One region of the Streptomyces sp. A18 genome, then DNA from elsewhere that is predicted to be linked to it. Evidence: riboswitches for the same ligand, from Rfam matches in the RefSeq annotation. Region 1 holds a riboswitch; the other holds the start of a gene.
The links. A riboswitch is a leader RNA that binds a small molecule or an ion and turns the genes downstream of it on or off. The one in region 1 is predicted to bind glycine.
Positions count from the first base shown of each region.

Region 2: linked by a shared signal. The riboswitch ahead of gcvT (glycine cleavage system aminomethyltransferase GcvT) and the one ahead of gcvP (aminomethyl-transferring glycine dehydrogenase) in region 1 are both predicted to bind glycine.

Region 1 is NZ_JBWLKL010000010.1:266,322-278,185, reverse strand. Features, by position in the region: gene ftsR (transcriptional regulator FtsR) at 1-562, shown strand, start outside; gene AC5P1C_RS19270 (bifunctional nuclease family protein) at 616-1,089, shown strand; gene AC5P1C_RS19265 (MerR family transcriptional regulator) at 1,262-1,897, shown strand; gene AC5P1C_RS19260 (DNA polymerase IV) at 1,981-3,390, shown strand; gene AC5P1C_RS19255 (PRC-barrel domain-containing protein) at 3,434-3,814, opposite strand; glycine riboswitch at 3,958-4,055, shown strand; gene gcvP (aminomethyl-transferring glycine dehydrogenase) at 4,253-7,138, shown strand; gene AC5P1C_RS19245 (DUF5999 family protein) at 7,227-7,433, opposite strand; gene AC5P1C_RS19240 (hypothetical protein) at 7,738-8,322, opposite strand; gene AC5P1C_RS19235 (glutamate-cysteine ligase family protein) at 8,810-10,327, shown strand; gene AC5P1C_RS19230 (substrate-binding and VWA domain-containing protein) at 10,350-11,864, opposite strand, start outside.
Region 2 is NZ_JBWLKL010000022.1:36,466-48,329, reverse strand. Features, by position in the region: gene AC5P1C_RS28225 (ABC transporter permease) at 1-460, opposite strand, end outside; gene AC5P1C_RS28220 (ABC transporter substrate-binding protein) at 580-2,349, opposite strand; gene AC5P1C_RS28215 (ABC transporter permease) at 2,451-3,455, opposite strand; gene AC5P1C_RS28210 (enhanced serine sensitivity protein SseB C-terminal domain-containing protein) at 3,809-4,582, opposite strand; gene AC5P1C_RS28205 (enhanced serine sensitivity protein SseB) at 4,707-5,519, opposite strand; gene AC5P1C_RS28200 (AAA family ATPase) at 5,579-6,265, opposite strand; glycine riboswitch at 6,407-6,512, shown strand; glycine riboswitch at 6,513-6,624, shown strand; gene gcvT (glycine cleavage system aminomethyltransferase GcvT) at 6,660-7,823, shown strand; gene gcvH (glycine cleavage system protein GcvH) at 7,914-8,291, shown strand; gene glyA (serine hydroxymethyltransferase) at 8,321-9,583, shown strand; gene AC5P1C_RS28180 (L-serine ammonia-lyase) at 9,742-11,112, shown strand; gene AC5P1C_RS28175 (GNAT family N-acetyltransferase) at 11,362-11,864, opposite strand, start outside.

The DNA.
Region 1 (11,864 bases):
GAAGTTCAGCCCGGAGGACGTCGAGCGGCTCGGTCACGTCCTGAGGATGCAGCGGGACCACTATCTGCCGCTCAAGGTCATCCGGGAGCACCTGGACGCCCTGGAGCGCGGAGAGCGGGCGCCTCTGCCCTCCCTGGGGCAACCGCGCGAGCCCGGTGACGCCTGGGGCGTGCGTGACACCGAGGAGCCCACCGCGGCCCGCGTGGGCCGCGCCGAGCTGCTGGCCGCCGCCGAGGTCGACGCGGAGCAGCTGGCGGAGTGGGAGACGTACGGGCTCATCGCACCCTTGCCGGACGGTGGTTACGACGCGGAGGCCGTGACGGTCGCCGCGCTCGTCGTCGAACTCGGACGGTTCGGCATCGAACCCAGACATCTGCGCGCCATGAAGTCGGCGGCCGAGCGCGAGGCCGGCCTCGTCGACCAGGTCGTGGCGCCGCTGCGCAGGCACCGTAACCCGCAGACCAGGGCCCATGCGGAAGCCCGTACGAAGGAGCTCGCGGGGCTGACCGGGAAGCTGCACTCTGCACTGGTGCAGACCGCGCTCGGGGTGCGGTTGCCCTGACTCGGGGGGTGCCCGACTACCCAAACCGGCCGGGCACGTCCTAGGGTTGCTGTGTGAACGAGCTCGACGTCGTAGGTGTCCGGGTGGAAATGCCCTCCAACCAACCGATCGTGCTCCTGCGTGAAGTGGGAGGCGATCGTTACCTCCCCATCTGGATCGGACCAGGTGAGGCGACCGCGATCGCCTTCGCACAGCAGGGGATGGCGCCCGCACGGCCGCTGACCCACGACCTGTTCAAGGACGTGCTGGAGGCGGTGGGACAGGAGCTCACCGAGGTGCGCATCACGGACCTCCGAGAAGGGGTCTTCTATGCGGAACTGGTGTTCGCCAGCGGAGTCGAGGTGAGCGCCCGGCCGTCCGACGCCATAGCGCTCGCCCTGCGCACCGGAACGCCGATCTACGGCAGTGACGGTGTCCTCGACGACGCGGGCATCGCCATTCCGGACGAGCAGGAGGACGAGGTGGAGAAGTTCCGCGAGTTCCTCGACCAGATCTCGCCCGAGGACTTCGGTACCAACAGCCAGTAGTCCGTCGCTTCCGAAGGGGCCCGGCGGACCATTCGGCAAGCCATTCCCGGCGACGCGGTACGGCAAACCACTCTTAGGGTGATTATCACTCGGCGTGCCGAGTGTGGCGATCGTTGACGAGCCCCTGGTGACTGCCTACCGTCGTGGAGGCAGGTCAAGGACGGAGGTCGGCGTGAGAAGCAGCGGCGACGGTACGGCGATGGGCGGTCCGTATCCGCTTCACGGCAGCGCGGCCGGTCACTCTCCGAGCAGGCCGATGGCGGTTCAGGGGAGCGTTCAGGGGAGCGGGGACGCCACGTCCGGACAGTCCGAACAGGAACAGATCGGTTACCGGGGGCCGACCGCGTGCGCGGCCGCCGGCATCACCTACCGACAGCTCGACTACTGGGCCCGTACGGGCCTCGTCGAGCCCAGCGTGCGGTCCGCGGGCGGGTCGGGGACCACGAGGCTCTACAGCTTCCGGGACGTCGTCGTCCTGAAGATCGTGAAGCGGTTCCTCGACACGGGAGTGTCCCTGCAGAACATCCGGACCACGGTCCAGCATCTGCGCGGCCGCGGTTTCCGGGACCTGGAGCGGATGACGCTCATGAGTGACGGCGCGACGGTCTACGAGTGCACGTCGCCCGACGAGGTCCACGACCTGCTCCAGGGCGGCCAGGGGGTCTTCGGGATCGCCGTGGGCGTCGTGTGGCGGGACGTGGAAGCGGCGCTCTCGCAGCTGCACGGCGAGCGGATCGACACCGGGGAGACGCTGGTGCGGCAGAACCCCGCCGATGAGCTGGCGAGGCGGCGCAACAGGGCCGTGTGAGGCGGCTGGGACGGTTGAGGCGGGTTCGAGTGCCCGGTGGTGTTCCCCAGGTGTTGTCAGTGGCGTAGGGCAGCATCAGAGGTGTGAGAACCGCGCCCACGATCCTGCATCTCGACATGGATGCCTTCTACGCGTCTGCCGAGCAGGCCGCGAAGCCGAGTCTGCGCGGGAAAGCCGTGGTGGTGGGCGGACTCGGGCCGCGGGGTGTGGTGGCGACGGCCTCGTACGAAGCGCGGAAGTTCGGTGTGCACTCGGCGATGCCCATGGGGCAGGCGCGGCGCCTGGCGCCGAATGCGGCCTATCTGGTGCCGCGCTTCGGGCTCTATCGCGACATCAGCGAGCAGGTGATGGGGCTGCTGCGGGAGCTGTCGCCGCTGGTGGAGCCGCTCAGTCTGGACGAAGCCTTCGTCGACCTGGAGGCGGGCGGCGTGGCGGACGACCAGGCGTCGGCGCTTGAGGTGGGTGAGCGGTTGCGCGCGGACATCAAGGCGGTGACTGGGCTCGCGGGGTCGGTCGGGCTCGCCGCGTCCAAGATGCTGGCCAAGATCGCTTCGGAGGATGCCAAGCCGGACGGCCTGCGGCTCATAGTGCCGGGCACCGAGCGGGAGCTGCTCGCGCCGATGTCGGTGCGGATCCTGCCCGGTGTCGGTCCTGCCACCGGGGACCATCTGCGGCGGGGCGGGATCATGACGGTGGGGGAGATCGCAGAGGCGGGCGAGGACGAGCTCGTGCGGCTCCTGGGCAAGTCGCACGGGAGCGCGTTGTACGCGATGGCGCTGGCGCGGGACGAGCGGCCCGTGGTGGCGGAGCGAGAGTCCAAGTCGGTCAGCGTCGAGGACACGTACGACGTGGACATCCACGACCGGGTACGGGTCAGGGGCGAGGTGGCGCGTCTGGCCGACCGGTGTGTGGAGCGGCTGCGGGCGGCGGGGCACTCGGGACGGACGATCGTGCTGAAGGTGCGGCGGTTCGACTTCTCGACGCTGACGCGCTCCGAGACGCTGCGGGGGCCCACGGACGACCCCGGAGTGGTCCGGGAGGCCGCCGCGCGGCTCCTGGAGTCCGTGGACACCACCGGAGGCGTGCGGCTCCTCGGGGTGGGCGTCACGGGGCTCGCCGACTACACGCAGGAGGATCTTTTCGCGCAGGCCCAGGAGCAGGCGCGGAGCGAAGCAGCCCAGGCCCTGGAGGCGCAGCGCGAGGCCGAGGAGGAGCGGGCCGCGGAGGCCGCGGAGGAACCCGCGGTCGAGGCGGTGGAGGAGCCGGTCGCTCCGGCCGAGCGGCGGTGGGCCGCCGGGCACGACGTGCGGCATGCCGAGTACGGGCACGGGTGGGTGCAGGGCAGTGGCCTGGGGCGGGTCACAGTGCGCTTCGAGACACCGGATTCGGTGGCCCCGGGGCGGGTGCGGACGTTCCGTACGGATGATCCGGCGCTCGAGCCCGCCGAACCCTTGCCGTTGGTGGCCTCTCCCGAGGCGCTGGAGCCGCAGTGACGTCCGGTCTGCCGCTGGTGGTCACCGGAGTGCTCGGCGGGCGTCAGATGCCCTCCTGGCCTGCGATCTTGCCGAAGTCCTGGTCCGGGGGCGGCGGTGACTGCGGGGGCGTGATGTCCAGGCCGTAATGGTGGTAGAGCTGCAGTTCCTGTTCGGGCGAGAGGTGGCGGCCCACCCCGAAGTCGGGGGCGTCCTTGATGAGGGAGCGGTCGAAGGGGATGCGCAGGGTTCCGTCGCTCTTGACCACGCTGGGCTCCAGGGGGACGAACGCGTCCCGGCTGAACAGACCGGTGCGTATCGCGGCCCACTCCGGGGCGCCGGTCGCGTCGTCGAGATAGACCTCGTCGATCGTTCCGATCTTGGTCCCGTGCTGGTCGAACGCCTTCCGGCCGATCAGATTGCGTGGATCGATATCGGTCTGCACGGTCCCTCCAACTGGTCGAGGCTTGTCGAAGTGGGGCGTAACTCATCCTTGTTCGTTCGTAATCACTACGAAAGAGCACTTCGGGGCAGGCGGCCACTCGAGGGATCCGCTATCTCCTCGCTGGTAGGCTGGCGCTTGGCTGCTGACCCCGTGCGGGAGAGCTCCCCGGTGGAAACACCGGGGGCGCCGAAGGAGCAACTCCTCCCCGGAATCTCTCAGGCACCTGTACCGCACGGACGAGGTCACTCTGGAAAGTAGGGCGGGCGTCGGGCGGGCACGTCCGGAACCCTTCCTCACCGACGGTGAAAGCCGGTGCGACGCCTCTCGCGGGGCACGGACCGGTGAAACTCTCAGGTTGAGATGACAGAGGGGGAGGCCGTCCGGGTACCCGCGCCGTGGTGCCCCTCGCAGGTCGCGTCAGACCAGGAGGCCTCCGCAATGACCGCCACCCCTCGTATCCCGCTCTCACAGCTCGAGCAGGGCATTCCCTTCGAGCAGCGGCACATCGGCCCCGATGTGGAAGCACGGGCCAAGATGCTCGCGCAGGTCGGATACGGCTCGCTCGACGAGCTGACCGCCGCCGCCGTGCCGGATGTGATCAAGAACGCCGAGGCGCTGAACCTGCCCGGAGCGCGCTCCGAGGCCGAGGTCCTGGCCGAACTGCGCTCCCTCGCGGACCGTAACGACGTGCTCGACTCCATGATCGGGCTCGGTTACTACGGGACGTTCACGCCGCCCGTGATCCTGCGGAACGTCATGGAGAACCCGGCGTGGTACACCGCTTACACGCCGTATCAGCCCGAGATCTCGCAGGGGCGCCTCGAGGCGCTGCTCAACTTCCAGACCGTCGTCGCCGAGCTGACCGGACTGCCCACCTCCGGTGCCTCGCTGCTCGACGAGGGAACGGCCGCCGCCGAGGCGATGGCCCTCTCGCGGCGCATGGGCAAGGTCAAGGACGGTGTCTTCCTCGTCGACGCCGACACGCTGCCGCAGACCATCGCCGTCATCCAGACCCGCGCCGAGCCGACGGGTGTCGAGGTCGTCGTCGCCGATCTGAGCGAGGGCATTCCGGCCGAGGTCGCCGAGCGCGGTGTCGTGGGCGTACTGATCCAGTACCCCGGCGCCTCCGGTGCCGTACGCGACATAAAGCCGCTCGTCGAGCAGGCACACGAGCTCGGTGCCATCGTCTCCGTCGCCGCCGACCTGCTGGCCCTGACGCTGCTCACCTCGCCCGGTGAGCTGGGCGCCGACATCGCCGTCGGCACCACGCAGCGCTTCGGTGTGCCGATGGGCTTCGGCGGCCCGCACGCCGGTTACATGGCGGTGCGCGAGAAGTTCGCGCGCAGCCTGCCGGGGCGGCTCGTCGGAGTCTCCGTGGACGCGGACGGCAACAAGGCCTACCGGCTCGCGCTGCAGACCCGTGAGCAGCACATCCGCCGCGAGAAGGCCACCAGCAACATCTGTACCGCTCAGGTGCTGCTCGCCGTGATGGCCGGAATGTACGCGGTCTACCACGGGCCCGACGGTCTCAAGGCCATCGCGCGGCGCACCCACCGCTTCGCCACCGTGCTCGCCGCGGGGCTCAGGGCCGGCGGGGTCGAGGTCGTGCACGGCGCGTACTTCGACACCCTGACCGTGCGGGTGCCCGGCAGGGCCGAGGAGCTCGTCGCCGCGGCCCGCGAGGGTGGCGTCAACATCCACCAGATCGACGCCGACCAGGTCTCCCTGGCCTGCGACGAGACCACCACGCGCAAGCAACTGACCGCGATCTGGACCGCGTTCGGGGTCGAGGGCGACGTCGAGGCGCTCGACGCGGAGACCGAGGACTCGCTTCCCGGCGGCCTGCTGCGCTCCGACGACTTCCTGGCGCACCCCGTCTTCCACCAGTACCGCTCCGAGACCGCGATGCTGCGCTACCTGCGCAAGCTGGCCGACCGCGACTACGCGCTCGACCGGGGCATGATCCCGCTGGGCTCCTGCACCATGAAGCTCAACGCGACCACGGAGATGGAGCCGGTCACCTGGCCCGAGTTCGGGCAGCTGCACCCCTTCGCGCCCGCCCAGCAGGCGCAGGGCTACCTGACGCTCATCCGTGAGCTGGAGGAGCGGCTCGCCGAGGTCACCGGGTACGACAAGGTCTCGCTGCAGCCCAACGCCGGTTCGCAGGGCGAGCTCGCCGGCCTGCTCGCCGTGCGCGGCTACCACCGGGCCAACGGCGACGAGCAGCGCACCGTCTGCCTCATCCCGTCCTCCGCGCACGGCACGAACGCCGCGAGCGCCGTGATGGCCGGCATGAAGGTCGTCGTCGTGAAGACCAGCGACGACGGTGAGATCGACATCGAGGACCTGCGCGCCAAGATCGAGAAGCACCGCGACGAGCTGTCGGTGCTCATGATCACCTACCCGTCCACGCACGGTGTCTTCGAGGAGCACGTCGCCGACATCTGCGCCCAGGTGCACGAGGCGGGCGGCCAGGTCTACGTCGACGGTGCGAACCTCAACGCCCTGGTGGGCCTCGCCCAGCCCGGCAAGTTCGGCGGCGACGTCTCGCACCTGAACCTGCACAAGACCTTCTGCATCCCGCACGGCGGCGGTGGCCCCGGCGTCGGCCCGGTCGGTGTGCGCGAGCACCTCGCGCCGTACCTGCCCAACCACCCGCTGCAGCCCGCCGCCGGGCCCGAGACGGGCGTCGGACCGATCTCCGCCGCGCCGTGGGGTTCCGCGGGAATCCTGCCGATCTCCTGGGCGTACGTACGTCTCATGGGTGGCGAGGGCCTCAAGCGCGCCACGCAGGTCGCCGTGCTGTCGGCGAACTACATCGCCAAGCGCCTCGAGCCGCACTACCCCGTGCTCTACACCGGCCCCGGCGGGCTCGTCGCGCACGAATGCATCATCGACCTGCGTCCACTGAGCAAGGCGACGGGTGTCAGCGTCGACGACATCGCCAAGCGGCTCATCGACTACGGCTTCCACGCGCCGACCATGTCGTTCCCGGTCGCGGGGACGCTGATGATCGAGCCGACCGAGAGCGAGGACCTGGTCGAGATCGACCGGTTCTGCGAGGCGATGATCAACATTCGCGCGGAGATCGAGAAGGTCGGCGGCGAGTGGACCGCCGAGGACAACCCGCTGCGGAACGCGCCGCACACCGCTGCCGCCCTCGGCGGTGAGTGGGAGCACGCCTACAGCCGCGAGGAGGCCGTCTTCCCGGCCGGTGTCGTGGCCGCGGACAAGTACTGGCCGCCGGTGCGGCGCATCGACCAGGCGTACGGCGACCGGAATCTGGTCTGCTCCTGCCCGCCGCTGGATGCGTACGAGGACTGATACCGGGTCCAGCACATGCGTGGGGGCCGGTCCGGAGGTCTTTCTCTCCGGGTCGGCCCCTTTGTCGTCCGTGCCGTGCTGCCCCGCGTCAGGCGGCCGTCATGATCTTGTCCGTGCCCAGCGGTCGATGCGGGGCGATGATCTGGCCGTCCGGCAGCAGCTCACCGGTGTCCTCGAAGAGGAGGACGCCGTTGCACAGCAGGCTCCAGCCCTGCTCCGGGTGGCTCGCCATGAGGAGCGCGGCTTCCCGGTCGGCGGAGTCGGCTGTCGGGCACGGTGGTTGGTGCTGGCACATGGAAGGGTTCTTTCGCTGCGATGTGATGGCTGTGACGTTGGCCTTGCGACTCGATGCGGTGTTCATGGCCGCCCCCCGTTTGTTTGGTCGGTCCCAGTGTTGCCCTACGGACGTCGATCCGCAGGGATTTAGCGGCAGCGCTCCTTACTGCTTAATGACGTATCACCCGCCCGGACGGTTCAGCCCAACTGCACTGTCTCTTCGGGTGGTTCGGGGTGGTCATACCGGGCTAGTCCGTATGGGCACATCACGCGCCGTGCCCCGCGGCCTGGACGGCGGCGGGGCACGGAGACGTACGGCGAGGTCAGGCGGGTGAGCCGAGCAGCGATGCCGGGGCCATGCGGTGGCTGAGCACCTCCAGGAGCTCCGTGGCGCGGTGCGGGCGGTGCGCCGCGATGCCGGGAGGCGCGGGCGCCAGGGGCACGAGGATGTCGGAGGGCGCGAGGTCGCCGCCCGCTCCGTCCGCCGTGCAGTCGCCGTGCAACCAGAGGGTCAGCATGTAGAGCTCGGGCACGGACAGCAGCCGGGGTTGGTAGGGCATCGGCATCGCCTCCGCGTGGCGCAGGGCGCGCTCGGTGGACGCGAGGTAAGGGCCCTCGAAGAAGTGGGAGAAGGCCCACCCGTCGGGCGTCAGCATCGTGTCCGCCGCGGCGACTGCGCGCTCGCCCGCGCGGATCAGGAAGCGCCACCCCGCGAGCCGGGTGGGCGATGTGCCCGACGGGGTGATCCGGTCGAGTACGTGGACGGGCAGCGGGAGTTCGGGGTTCACCGGTCCCTGTGCGGCGCGCAGGGACGGGGTACGGGCTTCGCGTACGGCGGTGGGTGAACCGAGAGCCGCGAGGACGCTGCGCAGGGCGGGCGCGGGAGCCGGGGGGACTTGCAGCGGCATGATGGGTCGCCTCTCTCATTCGACAGGCACGGTGGAACGAGGACAGGTGCGGACGTCGCTGTCTGCTCCGAAGTCAGAGGGGGCGGGGGCAGGGGACCGCGAGCGCCAACTCTCTGCCTCGTTCGCGGAGTTTATACGACACGTGTTCAGGCAGTGTTTCGTCTAACCGCACCTGATATTGCCGGCAAGGCGGAATTCGGTCGCTATTTCGCGGACTTTATCCCGATTCTGGATGGACCCCGACTGTCTGACCTCGGCTCCCCTCGCGGGAGCGGACGGCCGATTCTCGTCGGCGTTTTTCACCAGGCGCCGCAGCGAGGGTTCCCCGGCGTATCGCATGCCCGGTGAATGTGCCGCGCGGGGCCACGGCGTCGAGCGTACTGGGCCGGAGGCATGTGCGGGGCGTTATCGATCACATTGCAGGGCATCATCCCCCGAGACATCGCGGCCGGATCATTGGCTGCCCATCAGAGGAGGGGACGCTTCGATGGGGGAGAAGGTCGTGGCAGGGACGTTTGACCTGTCCGAGCGGAACCGGTACCGGAGCAAGCTCAAGGAGTGTCTCGCGGGGCTGCGGAGGCTCCTGGACGAGGAGCGGTTCGACCGGCCCAAGAACCTGATGGGTATGGAGATCGAGCTGAATCTCGCGGGGCCCGACGGCATGCCGAGAATGCTGAATGCGGAAGTACTCGAACGCATCGCGAGCCGCGACTTCCAGACGGAACTCGGAATGTTCAATCTTGAAGTCAATATCGCCCCTCACCGATTGGGCGGACGCGTTCTTGACCGCCTGGCCGAGGAGCTGCGCACCGGCCTCGCCTATGCCCACCGGAAAGCGAACGAGGTGAACGCGGGCATCGTGATGATCGGTATTCTGCCGACGCTCGCGCACCACGACCTGGTTTCGGGGAACCTCTCCGACGTCGACCGCTACGCCCTGCTCAACGACCAGATCGTGGCCGCCCGCGGCGAGGAGTTCGTCCTGGACATCCAGGGCGTGGAGCGGCTGACCTGCACCTCCGCGTCGATCGCGCCCGAAGCGGCCTGCACCTCCGTGCAGTTGCACCTCCAGGTCACACCGGGCCGGTTCGCCGACGTGTGGAACGCGGCGCAGGCCGTCGCCGCCGCGCAGGTCGCCGTCGGCGCCAACGCGCCGTTCCTGTTCGGGCGTGAGCTGTGGCGCGAGTCGCGGCCCCCGCTGTTCCTGCAGTCCACGGACACCCGCCCGCCCGAACTCCAGGCGCAGGGCGTGCGCCCGCGGACCTGGTTCGGCGAACGCTGGATCAGCGACGCCTACGAGCTCTTCGAGGAGAACCTGCGCTACTTTCCCGCGCTGCTCCCTCTCATGGACGAGGAGGATCCCCTGGAGGTACTCGACGACGGCCGGGTGCCGCAGCTCGGTGAACTCGTCCTGCACAACGGCACCGTGTACCGCTGGAACCGCCCCGTGTACGGCATCGCGAACGGCGTCCCGCACCTGCGCGTGGAGAACCGCGTCCTGCCCGCAGGCCCCACCATCACCGACGTCATCGCCAACGCCGCCTTCTACTACGGCGTCGTACGCGCCCTCGCCGAGGAGCCGCGGCCCGTGTGGACCCGGCTGCCCTTCGACGCCGCGGCCCGCAACTTCGACACCGCGTGCCGCGACGGCATCGAGGCGCGTCTGCGGTGGCCGAGGCGCGGCAGGACGGGCGGGATCGTCGAGATGCCGGCGGTCGCTCTCGTACGCGACGAGTTGCTGCCGCTCGCCGCGGCGGGGCTCGACGCGTGGGGAGTCGAGCCCGCCGACCGGGACTTCTACCTGGGCATCATCGAGGAGCGGTGCAGGCGGCGGGTGAACGGGGCGTCCTGGCAAGCGGCGACGTACCACCAGGCCCTGGAGACCGGGCTCGAACGCGAGGCCGCGCTCGCCGCGACCACCCGGCGCTACGCCGAGCTGATGCACGCGGGCGACCCGGTGCACACCTGGCCGGTGGGGCTTCCCGAACCGGCTGTCCTGAGCTGAGGCACCCAGGAGGCGGGTGGGCTCAGCCGTGGCTGCCCGCCTCCATGATGGCCTTGAGGATGACCGCGTGGATCTGCGCCGGGTCGTCGACCTGGTGACCTGATCCGCCGGTCGCTTCCGCGATCTGCACGACCTCCTCCTTGTCCGCGTTCGGGCCGACCGCGATCGCGATGAGCGGCACCGGGCGCTTGGGGTCGGAGAGGTTCTCCAGCTGTGCGACGAGGTTGCTGCGCGAGATGGAGCCGGGGTCCTGGTTCGCGCCGTCCGTGAGCACCACGAGCGCGTTGAACTTGCCGCTCGCGTACGTGGACGTGGCTTCCTTGTACGCCGCGAGCGTCGTGTCGTACAGGCCGGTCGCGCCGCCCGGGATCGGCGCCAGGTCGCTGAAGGCCTCCGAGACCTTGTCCCGCTGTGTGCCGTCGCCCTTGCGGTCGCCGAGCCGCTGAGTCGGCACGAGCTTGCGGTAGTCGCGCTCGCCGTCCAGGAGGGTGGCGAACTCCCAGAGGCCGATCTCGTCCTCGTCGGTGAACCCCGCGAGCGCCTGCAGCAGTGAGGACTTGGTGACTTCCATCCGGGACTGATTGCGGCCCGGCACGAACTCGCTCATGGAGTCCGAGACGTCGACGACCGTGCTGAGCCGGGCGCTCTGCACGGTGATCGTCCACATGCCGAGCGTCTCCTGAAGGTCCTTCTCGGAGGGCGGCTCGCTCGGCTCGTCCCCGTACGGCTGGGGGGTTCGGCCGCCGGCCGCGGTGACCAGCTTCGCCGACGGCTCCTCCGCGCCGGTCCTGAAGCCGTGCTTCTCCAGGATCGGGCGCCCCGCCTCGTCGCTGAACAGCGTCATGAAGCGCAGGGCTGCCCGGCTCTGGTCCGTGGACAGCTCGTCCTCCTGGACCAGCGTGTACGGGTAGTCGAGCCGCGGTGAGCCGTCCTTCGGATAGAACATGTCCAGGCTGTTCTCCTCGTCCGCCGTCTCGTTGTGCCGGTACGCGGCCTGCTCGGAGAGGATCAGCGCCTGATTGCGGCGCGGGTTGCCCTCTTCGGCGCCGGACGAGTCGCGGGCCAGGGTGTCGAGGAGCTGGCCGTCGTTGTCGGTGGTGCGCGCGGACAGCGCCTTGGCCATCGCGGCGGCCTGGGTGTCGCCGTCCTTGCCGCCCGACTCCTTCGCCGACTTGCCCAGCTTGGCGAGTGCCAGGAGGCCGGTCGCGCTGCGCGCGGGATCGGCGGCGCCGAGCCGCAGCTTGTCGCCTTTCATCGCCGCGCCGGTCAACTCCGGCCAGCTGTACGTCTTCTTGGGCCAGCCCAGAGACTCGGCGGCGGAGGGGACCATGGCCATGCCCACCGGGGACGAGGCTATGTTGCCCGCGGGCGTCACCTTGTTCTGCCTGCCGCCCAGGCCGACGCGTTGCAGCCACAGCTCGGAGTCCGGTACCCACACGTCGTAGGCGGGATCGCCCTTGCCCGTCCGCAGTTCGTCGGTGACCTTGTACGCCTCGCGGGCGGAGACCCGTACGTCGATGCACGATCCGTCGGACGT
Region 2 (11,864 bases), on a different contig from region 1:
TGATCATCGCGGAACGGTCCCAGATGGTGCCGCGCTTGAGCGCGGAGAGCACGCCGGTGGCGACACCGGCGACCAGCCACAGCACACAGGCACCGGCGGCGAGCGCACCGGTGACGGGCAGCGCGTCCTTGAGGGTCTCCCAGACAGGTGCCTCGGTACGGAAGGAGTACCCGAAGCAAGGGGCCGGACAGTGGGTCACGTCGGACCCGTTGGCGTAGTCACGCCCCATCGGGATGCCCTTGACGAAGTCCCAGAACTGGACGAGCAAAGGATCGTCCAGGCCCAGTTTGATGCGGATGCCCGCGAGCTGCTCGGCACCCGACGACTTGCCGGCGAAGAGGACGGCGATGTCCTGTCCCGCCCACTTGGGCAGCATGAAGAAGACGGTGAAGGTCGCGAGCAGTACGACCAGCACCATGACGACAACGGCGATCAGGCGCCGGATGAGATAAGCAAGCACTGTGCGCGGCCCGGCGGTGACCGGCACCCCCTTGTGAGGGGTCCCGGTCACCGCCCGGGGCCATCACCTGCCCTTCGGACTGGCGGGATTCGGCGGTGGGACTGCCTTGGTGGCGGGAACTACTTCTTGTCGCTCACACCGAGCGAGACGTAGTCGTAACGACCGCTGTAAGCGGCGGACGAGTAGACGTTGGTCGCCCGCGAGGAACGCCAGCTGATGTTCTTCTCGTAGATGAAGGGCATCCAGTAGGCCTTGTCGACGATCTCGTGGGCCAGCTCGGTGTAGATCTCACCGGCCTTGTTGGGGTCGACCGTGCCGATCGCGTCGTCGAAGTACTTGTCGATCTTCGGCTCGTCGATCTGCGACTCGTTGTAGTTGCCGTTCTCGTTGATGAAACGGCTGTCGAACAGCGGCTGGGCGTAACCCTGGCCGGTCGGGAAGTCAGGACCCCAGCCCGCCATCGTCATGCCGATGCCGCGCTTCTTCACGACCGAGGGAGAACCGGTGATGCTGGAGGAGTCGGCGCCGTCGATCTGGTCGACATCGGCGTTGATGTTGACCTTCTTCAGCGACTCCTGGAGCGCCGTGGCGGCGTCCACCTCGCCCGGCTGGTTGGTGCGGGCCGAGATCTTGGTCGAGAAGCCGTTCGGCTTGCCGCACTCCTTGAGCTGGGCCTTCGCCTTGGCGACGTCCGGCTTGCCCTTGCGCTCCTTGATGCCGTACGGGTCGTAGTCGTCGTGACCCTTGATCGACTTCGGGAAGACGTTGGTGGCGATCTCACCGGCGGCGACCTCGCCACCACGGGTCTTCTGCAGGCTCGCGAAGTCCGTGGCGTAGAAGACGGCCTTGCGGCAGGCCTCGTTGTCGAACGGCTTCGTCTTGGTCACCAGGGCGACATAACGGACGAAGTCCGTCTGCATGTTGTCGACGTTGGCCTTGTGGTCCTGAATGGCGGTGGTGCGACCCGACTGGGTCATGCCGGTGCCATTCATGTCGATGTCGTAGTCGCCTTCCATCAGGCGCTTGTCGTTCTCTTCGAGGTTCGCCGAGATGGTGACCGTGATCTTGTCCGGCAGCGCGGGACGGACCGGGTCCGACGACTTCTTCCAGTTCTTGTTGCGGACGAGCGTGATGCTCTTGCCCGCGCTGTAGTTCTGGAACTTGTACGGGCCGGAGGAGAACGGGCGCTGGGTGTACTTGGCGCCGGTGTCCTCGGACTGCTTGACCGGGGTGCCCGACGGCATCGCGAGCATCTGCTCGAAGTCGCCGTTCTTCTTGGGCAGCTTGAAGATGATGGTGTTGTCGTCCGGCGTCTCGATCGCCTTCAGACCGAGCTTGTCCTTCGACTTGTCCTCGTAGGGGCCCTTGTACTCGCCCTTGGGGTCAAGCGTGGACTTCAGGTAACCGGGGCCACCGGTGATGACCTTGGTCGCCCAGATGCGCTCGATGCCGTACTTGATGTCCTTGGAGGTCAGCTTCGAGCCGTCCTCCCACGTCAGGCCGTCACGCAGCTTGTACGTGTAGGTCTTGCCGTCGTCGCTGATCTTCGCCGTGGACTCGGCGAGGTCGGGGACGAGCTTGTTGGACGCGGCACCCGGCTTGGTGTCGTACGTGATCAGCGTGCGGGTGTAGAACCGCATGAAGTCCCACGTCATGCCGTAGTACGCGCGCTGCGGGTCGGCCGAGTCCAGGTCCTGCTTGGCGATGAACTTGAGCGTTCCGCCCTTCTTCGCCGACTTGTTCGCGACCTTGCCGATGGCCGCGTCGTAGCCGGCACCCTTGCTGTCGTCGTCGTCGCTGCCGCCGCCGCACGCCGTGGTGGTCACCAGCGCCGCTACGACGAGGGCCGCGCCTGCGGTCAACCGTCGTTTAGAGGAACCTGTGGGCATTTCTCGCATCCTCCGAGATTCGCGGTCCTAGGCTTTGACTGCCTTGAGAACCATGGGAAGAGCCACCTGACGCTGCGGCAGGGGCAAGCCAGTGGAGCTGTTTACCGAGTTCCCTTGGGGTCCAGGGCGTCGCGCAGCCCGTCACCGAAGAGGTTGAAGGCAAGCACGGTCACGAAGATCGCCAGGCCGGGGAAGACCATGAACATCGGGTCGTGCTCGTACGTCGCGAGGGCGTCCCGGAGCATGCCGCCCCAGGAGGCCGTCGGCGGACGTACACCCGCGCCGAGGAAGCTGAGCGCCGCTTCGGTGAGGATGTTGGTGGGGATCATGAGCGTCGCGTACACGGTGATCGGCGCGACCAGGTTCGGCAGCAACTCACGGAAGAGGATGTGCCGTTGACCGCCACCGAGGCTGCGGGCCGCCTCCACGTACTCGCGTTCGCGCAAGCTGAGGGTCTGGCCTCTGACGATGCGCCCGACGTAGGGCCAGCCGAAGAAGCCGATCACCAGGATCAGTACGGCGATGCGGACGCCGCTGCCGGTGAGCCCGAGCAGGTCGTCGGGCAGGACCGAGACCAGGGAGATCACGAAGAGCAGCTGCGGGAAGGCGAGCAGCACGTCCATGACCCGGCTGATCGTCGCGTCGACCCAGCCGCCGAAGTAACCGGCGATGATACCGAAGAAGGTGCCGAGCACCACGGCCACCACGGCGGCGAGGAACGCCACGAGGAGCGAGATGCGGGCGCCGTAGACGATCCGGCTGAAGACGTCGCGGCCCTTGTTCGGCTCGACCCCGAAGAGGAAGTCCGGACTCATGCCGCCGAACGCGCCCTTGGGCAGGTTCGTCAGGTCTTCGAGCTCGTCCTGGTGGAACTCGTTGGGCGGGTGGCCCAGCAGGGAGACGATCAGGGGCGCGAAGACGGCGACAAGAACCAGGACGAGCACGGTGATGCCGCCGGCCAGGGCGACCTTGTCCCGCTTCAGGCGGTTCCAGGCGATCTGCTTGAGGGACCGCCCCTCGACCTTCTTCACCCCTGCACCAGCTGCGGGAGCGACATCCTCTGTCGGGTCCGCGTCCGCAGGTGTGTCATGCAATGGTGCCGTCATCGTGGCAGGGACCCCTCTCAACCGGTGGTGACCGGCCCGCACTTGCCGCTGTAGCGACGTGATCAGTCCGTCGTACACAGGGGCGAAGCGCCCCTGGTGCGGGAGTCTTCATCGGGGTCGCGATCTGTTACCAGACTTGACGGGGAATGGATGCGCAACCGTGATGCTGATCGAGGTGTTCCGTTATCCGGACGCAGGTGAACGAGGGGCGAACACGGGGCAGTTGGGTCGCAACGTTCCACGGGAGCCCATAGAGCCCCTCCACCATCAGAACGGACATCGTGACGGTCAGGGCAGGTATACGAGCCGCGGTGGCCGGTTCAGTGCCCTTCCGGGAGGGCCGCGGCGGCGTTTCAGTACTGCGCGGGGTAGCCGTATCCACCCGCGGGCGCCGGTGCCGGCTGGGCCTCGCGGTCGTAGAACGGCCTGGCATTGGCGCGCAGCCACATGGCCACGGGGTCGTACGCGTCGGACATCGCGACGGTCGACACGGGCAGGCCGTCGGGGACGGCGGCGATCGACTGCTGCATCATCGTGCGCACCCCGTCCACCGACGACGGCGACGTGTCGTACACATCGAGGCCGATGGCCAGGTACGGCGCGCCGAGCGCGGGCTGCACCCAGGCGCGGCGCAGCGAGCGGACCGCGGGCGTGCGGTGGGCGTTCTGCGTGAGCAGGGCGTAGAACTGGGGGATCTCGATGGCCGGTTCGGTGAGCCGCAGCGGCCCTGCGGGCAGCAGGTCGAGGCCCGACGCGATGCGCCGCAGGTCGAGCCAGGGGATGCCGACGCCGCCGCCGGGGGCGTGCGGGTTGAGCCAGAGGCCGTAGTGGTCGGGGTAGAGGGTGCGCGAGATGTCGACTCCGCTGACCACCTCGTACGAGCGGTTCCAGCCACTGGCGGAGAGCTCCTGGGCGGAGGTCACGCACGGCGCGTACCCGAGGCCCTCGACCTCCATGTTCCCGTACTGCGCGTCGGGGGATCCGGCCTGGCCGTGCCAGAGCAGCATCCACACCTGGTCGGCGGCGAGCGCCCGCAGGAGCGCCTCGTAGGCGTCATAGCGCCCCGGCGTCACCTGGCGCAGCATGTGCTCGACCTGCCCGGCCGCAGCCGTGCCCGACGCACTCACCCTTAACCGCCCCTTCGCGATGACCCGCTTGACCCGGTGGCCCCGGGTCATGAAACCAGCTTAAGCGGCGATCCTGACACCGACTTGACGTACGGCACCCTCACCCACGTACCTGCACATGTCCTTACACATGTCCGTGCTCGCCCCCCGGGCTCTGCCCGAAGAAGGGCCGGACCCGCTCCCGCATCCAGTCGCCGACCGGATCCTGGGCCACGTCGAGCAGCACCAGGTTCACCGGCCAGGCCACCGGCGCCTGCCCGAGGGCCCGGCCCACGGCCTCCATCGGCAGTTCGCGCGCGTTGCCCTCCCAGGAGGTCAGTTCGACGCCGACGAACAGCGACGGGTCCGCGCCCTCGACGCTCGCCAGGCAGCGGCGGGCGCTCAGGACGACCCCGGTGGCCTCGAACTCACGCGCGGCGGCGGACAGGAAGTCCACCGGGTCCTCCTGCCAGTCCGGTTCGAAGAGGCGTACGCGGCCGCCGCTCGCGGGGCCGTCCAGCGGGGTGCGCCCGGCCCTGCAGAGTTCGGCCACGGCGGGCGGGGGCAGCGGGACGCCGACCGTGCCGTCCGGGTTGACCGCGATACCCATCTGCGGGGGAAGGCCGCGCGCGAACTCGACGGCGGGTGCCACGGTGCAGCCCATCCGGCCACCGGTCGCCTGCTGGAACTGCTGCTCGGAGCTGAACACGGGGACGTAGGCCTGGCCCTCGAGCTCCAGCGTGGGCAGGTCGAGGGTGCCGCTGTCCGGGGCCCCACCGTTCGGCAGCGGGACCCAGACGTGGCTGCGGCCGAGCACCTCGACGATGCGGGCGCCCGCGGATGCCGTGCTGGTGGGGGGCGCGCCGGGCGCGCCCAGGGACGCCGCGAGCACCTCTTCGAGTTCGTTGCCCGGCCATCCTCCATAGGGATGGGCGTGTGCCTGCGCCGGAATGTCCATCGTCCTTAACCCCTGCTCGGTCCCTCTGCCTGCGGCACGACCCTAACGTGACGGACGGCTCAGTTCCCGAAGCCGATCCCCCGCAGCACCCCGGCCGCCGTCCGGTCGAGCAGCACGGCCGAGCCGCAGCCGCGCGGCAGATCGCCCCGCTCGGCGGCGCCGACGAGGCGGCCGACCGTCCTTCGGTGCCGCGCGAAGGCGTACCGCGACACGCCGCGACCGCGCGACAGCTGGCCCTCTATGGCGGTGTCCGGCGGCACGTCGAGCAGCAGCAGGTGCAGCGTCGTGCCGCGCCGCGCGGCCTCGCGGGCCAGCCAGCGGCGCACCCACGCCTGGGTGCCGCAGTCGTGCACCACGACGCCCTCGCCGGAGCGCAGGGCTCTGCGCAGGCCCGCGTAGTGCGCGAGGCGGACCAGGGGGCGGTACACCGCGTACGGCAGCAGGCCCGGCATGCGGCGGGCCCAGCGGTCGCGGGTGTCCTGGCTGTCGATGCGCGGGCCCGCGACGGCTCTGCGCATCAGCGTGGACTTGCCGCTGCCCGGAAGACCGGAGACGACGATGAGGTCGCCCTCGCCGAAGGTGAGACGGTGCGGGCTGTGCCCGGTCCGCTGCCTCAGGTCGCGGACGACGGCCGCCGGCAGGGGGCCGCAGCTCTCCCTGGTGGGGGCGGCTGCCTGTTTGGGCAGGGCCACCCCTGTGTTGGTCGCGTAGACACTCGTCCTGCGCACCGTGATCGGCCTCCCCATAGCGGTCACGTAACTGCTTACCGCAGCTTCCCCGGCAAGTGTAAAGAGAAGGTAATGCGGCACAAGGGCATTACGGGACTGGCACTGCCCTGTGACGGAGGCGCGTGCAATGATGTGCGCGCAAACTCCATACAGGCCGTTTGAATCCGCGCGGGAGAGTTCCCGGTCACCGTCGTACGACGCACCGGGGCGCCGAAGGAGCAAGTCCCTCCCTTGAATCTCTCAGGCCCCGTACCGCGCGGGCGAGGCACATCTGAAAAGCGGGCCGCTCCGGCGGCTCCACCCAAGGTGCAAGTCATGACCCCCTGTACGGGCGGGTCGTGGTGAACCTCTCAGGTTCCGATGACAGATGGGGAGGATCGACCTCGCCCGTCATGCCCTGGGAGTTCCACGTATGAGTACCGCCCCCCGTCTGACTGCCCTCGATGCCGTGCATCGCGCGCTCGGCGCGACCATGACCGACTTCGCGGGCTGGGACATGCCGCTGCGCTACGGCAGCGAGCGCGACGAGCACATCGCCGTCCGCACCAAGGCCGGTCTCTTCGACCTCTCCCACATGGGCGAGATCACCGTCACAGGTCCGCAGGCCGCGGACCTCCTGAACTTCTCGCTGGTCGGCAACATCGGCTCCGTCGGTGTCGGCCGCGCCCGCTACACGATGATCTGTGCCGCGGACGGCGGGATCCTGGACGACCTGATCGTCTACCGGCTCGGCGAGACCGAGTACATGGTGGTCGCCAACGCGTCGAACGCGCAGGTCGTCCTCGACGCGCTCACCGCCCGCGCGACGGGGTCTCCCCTGCTCGAGCGAAGCCGAGAGCTTGGGGAAGGCTTCGACGCCGAGGTCCGCGACGACCGCGACGCGTACGCGCTGCTCGCCGTCCAGGGTCCCGAGTCCCCCGGCATCCTGAAGTCACTCACGGACGCGGACCTGGACGGCCTGAAGTACTACGCGGGCCTGCCCGGCACGGTCGCGGGCGTGCCCGCGCTGATCGCCCGCACGGGCTACACCGGCGAGGACGGCTTCGAGCTCTTCGTCGCGCCCGGCGACGCCGAGAAGCTCTGGGGCGCGCTGATGGAGGCGGGCAAGCCCGTCGGCCTGGTCCCGGCCGGGCTCTCCTGCCGCGACACGCTCCGCCTGGAGGCGGGCATGCCGCTGTACGGGCACGAGCTGACCGCGGAGCTGACGCCCTTCGACGCCGGCCTCGGCCGGGTCGTGAAGTTCGAGAAGACCTCGCAGTCCGACACCTTCGTGGGGCGCGCGGCGCTCGCGGCCGCCGCCGAGCGCGCCGAGACCGCTCCCCCGCGCAAGCTGGTCGGCCTGATCGCCGAGGGCCGCCGCGTCCCGCGCGCGGGCTTCTCCGTGGTGGCGGACGGCAAGGTCATCGGCGAGGTCACCTCCGGCGCCCCCTCCCCCACCCTGGGCAAGCCGATCGCCATCGCGTACGTCGACGCGGCGCACGCGATCCCCGGCACCGAGGGTGTCGGCGTGGACATCCGGGGCACGCACGAGCCGTACGAGGTCGTGGCTCTGCCGTTCTACAAGCGCCAGAAGTGACACTTCCTTCCCAGTGGTAACCCCGGAAGTGACCCCACGCACATCTTTCTCGTTCCGCAGCACCCACCCGCGTACAGGAGAATTCAGGTCATGAGCAACCCCCAGCAGCTGCGTTACAGCAAGGAGCACGAGTGGCTCTCGGCCGCCGAGGACGGTGTGGCGACGGTCGGCATCACCGAGCACGCGGCCAACGCGCTCGGTGACGTCGTCTACGCGGACCTTCCCGAGGCCGGCGCCGCGGTGACCGCGGGCGAGACCTGCGGCGAGCTCGAGTCGACCAAGTCGGTCAGCGACCTGTACTCGCCGGTGACCGGTGAGGTCGTCGAGTCGAACCAGGACGTCGTCGACGACCCGTCGCTGGTGAACTCCGCCCCGTTCGAGGGTGGTTGGCTCTTCAAGGTACGGATCACGGACGAGCCGAAGGACCTGCTCTCCGCAGACGAGTACACCGAGTTCTCCGGCAGCTGAAGCCCCCGAAGACCCTTAGGGACCACCTGATGTCGCTTCTCAACACCCCTCTCCACGAGCTGGACCCGGACGTCGCCGCCGCCGTCGACGCCGAGCTCCACCGTCAGCAGTCCACCCTGGAAATGATCGCCTCGGAGAACTTCGCTCCGGTCGCCGTCATGGAGGCCCAGGGCACGGTCCTCACGAACAAGTACGCCGAGGGCTACCCCGGCCGCCGCTACTACGGCGGCTGCGAGCACGTCGACGTCACCGAGCAGATCGCGATCGACCGGATCAAGGACCTGTTCGGCGCCGAGTACGCCAACGTCCAGCCGCACTCCGGCGCCTCCGCCAACCAGGCCGCCCTCTTCGCCATCGCCAAGCCCGGCGACACGATCCTCGGCCTGGACCTGGCGCACGGCGGGCACCTCACCCACGGCATGCGCCTGAACTTCTCCGGCAAGCAGTTCAACGTGGTCGCGTACCACGTCGACGACGCCGGTCTGGTGGACATGGCCGAGGTCGAGCGCCTGGCCAAGGAGAACAACCCGAAGGTGATCATCGCGGGCTGGTCCGCCTACCCGCGCCAGCTGGACTTCGCGGAGTTCCGCCGGATCGCCGACGAGGTCGGCGCGTACCTGTGGGTCGACATGGCGCACTTCGCCGGGCTCGTCGCCGCGGGTCTGCACCCCAACCCGGTGCCGTACGCGGACGTGGTCACCTCCACCACGCACAAGACGCTGGGCGGTCCGCGCGGCGGCGTCATCCTGGCCCGCAGCAAGGAATTCGCGAAGAAGCTGAACTCCGCGGTCTTCCCGGGCTTCCAGGGCGGCCCGCTGGAGCACGTGATCGCGGCCAAGGCCGTGTCCTTCAAGGTCGCGGCCTCGGAGGAGTTCAAGGAGCGCCAGCAGCGCACCCTGGACGGCGCCCGCATCCTGGCCGAGCGCCTGGTGCAGGACGACGCGAAGGCGGTCGGCGTCGACGTCCTGTCCGGCGGCACGGACGTGCACCTGGTCCTGGTGGACCTGCGCAACTCCGAGCTCGACGGCCAGCAGGCCGAGGACCGCCTCCACGAGGTCGGCATCACGGTCAACCGCAACGCGATCCCGAACGACCCGCGCCCCCCGATGGTCACCTCGGGCCTGCGGATCGGTACGCCCGCGCTCGCGACCCGTGGCTTCCAGGACGAGGACTTCCGTGAGGTCGCCGACATCATCGCCGAGGCGCTGAAGCCGGGCGGCGTCGACACGGAGTCGCTCAAGGCCCGCGTCTCGGCCTTGGCAGCCAAGCACCCGCTGTACCCCAACCTGTAGCACTTTCGTACGCTTTCCTTCGTACGATTCTTCGGGGCACCGCGCACACTGGACAGTGAAGACAGTGAGTGCGGTGCCCCGGTTCATGCCCCGCGTTCGTAGTTCTCTGCACCACCCCGGCAGACAACGGCGTCTACCAACCATCATTGGAGTTTCTCGTGGCCCTCTCGGTCTTCGACCTGTTCTCGATCGGCATCGGCCCGTCCAGCTCCCACACGGTCGGTCCCATGCGCGCCGCCCGCATCTTCGCGAGCCGCCTCAAGAACGAGGGCCTGATGGCCCACACCACCGCGATACGGGCAGAGCTCTACGGCTCCCTCGGTGCGACCGGCCACGGCCACGGAACCCCGAAGGCGGTGCTGCTCGGCCTGGAGGGCGAGTCCCCGCGCTCGGTCGACGTGGAGTTCGCCGACGACCGCGTCGAGCAGATCAAGAGCACCGGCCGCCTCAATCTCCTCGGCATGCACGAGATCGACTTCGCCTTCGACGATGATCTCGTCCTGCACCGCCGCAAGGCCCTGCCGTACCACGCCAACGGCATGACGATCTTCGCGTACGACCGTGAGGGCGCCCTCGTCCTGGAGAAGACGTACTACTCCGTGGGCGGCGGCTTCGTGGTCGACGACGACGCGGTGGCGGGCGAGAACCCGATCGTGCCGGACGACACGGTCCTCAAGCACCCCTTCCGCACCGGCGACGAGCTCCTGCGCCTCGCCGAGGAGACCGGCCTGTCCATCTCCGCGCTGATGCTGGAGAACGAGAAGGCGTGGCGCACCGAGGCGGAGATCCGCGAGGGCCTGCTCGACATCTGGCGCGTGATGCAGGCGTGTGTGTCCCGCGGCATGTCCCGCGAGGGCATCCTGCCCGGCGGCCTCAAGGTCCGCCGCCGCGCGGCCAACTCCGCACGCCAGCTGCGCGCCGAGGGCGACCCGCAGGCCCGCGCCATGGAATGGATCACGCTCTACGCGATGGCGGTGAACGAGGAGAACGCCGCGGGCGGCCGGGTCGTGACCGCCCCGACGAACGGCGCCGCGGGCATCATCCCGGCGGTCCTGCACTACTACATGAACTTCGTGCCCGGCGCCGACGAGGACGGCGTGGTCCGCTTCCTGCTCTCGGCCGGCGCGATCGGCATGCTCTTCAAGGAGAACGCCTCGATCTCCGGCGCCGAGGTCGGCTGCCAGGGCGAGGTCGGCTCCGCCTGCTCGATGGCGGCGGGCGCCTTCGCCGAGGTGCTCGGCGGCAGCCCCGAGCAGGTCGAGAACGCGGCCGAGATCGGCATGGAACACAACCTCGGCCTGACCTGCGACCCGGTCGGCGGCCTCGTCCAGATCCCGTGCATCGAGCGCAACGGCATGGCGGCGGTGAAGGCCGTGACGGCGGCGAAGATGGCGATGCGCGGCGACGGCAGCCACAAGGTGTCCCTCGACAAGGTCATCAAGACCATGAAGGAGACCGGCGCCGACATGAGCGTGAAGTACAAGGAGACGGCGCGGGGCGGGCTCGCGGTGAACATCATCGAGTGCTGAGCGTGTGACTGGTGAGGATGTCGTGAGCAGCAGGCCGCCCCTGCGGACCTGCCGCCGCGCGGTGTCGATCTCGACGTCGCCGACGCGGTGGACGGGCGGCCGTACGACACCGGCGCGGCGGCACAGGGTGATTGTCGTCGTCCTCGACCAGCAGCTCTCGCACGCCGCCCACCCTATAGATCAGGTGCGGGGGGGGGCGGCTTCGTGCACCGGGACCGCCCGCAGCCCTCACCCCGCGGCCCTCACCCCTCAACGCGCGACGAACAGCGCCTCCGCGCCCACCGGCCGGTACCCCGCCGCCTGGAACGCCCGCACACTGCGCGCGTTCCCCGCGGACTGCTGCGACCACACCGGGTACCCGCCGGGCACCAGCTGCCGGGCCGCGAGCGCGAGTGCCCGGCCGAGCCCCCGGTGGCGTACGTCCTCCTCGACCTCGATCGCCGCCTCCCACCGCCCGGCGAGCCCGCGCCCGAGCACCAGCAGGCCGCCTCCTGCGCAGGCCCACACCCGCACGTCGTCGCGACGCTTGCGGGCCCGCACCACCCGGGGGTGGTCCGGGTCGTCGAGCTCGTGAAGTCCGAGGGCGGGATCGGGGCCGCCCGGCAGGGCGTCGGCGACGGTCAGCAGGTCGGTGGTGTCCGTCACGCGTCCCGTCCGCTCCAGGAAGGCGGCGAGGAACAGGGGGTTCATCGTGGCGGCCAGCGGATCGCAGTCGAGCGCGGCGAGGGTGGCGTGCACCCACCGCGGGTCCT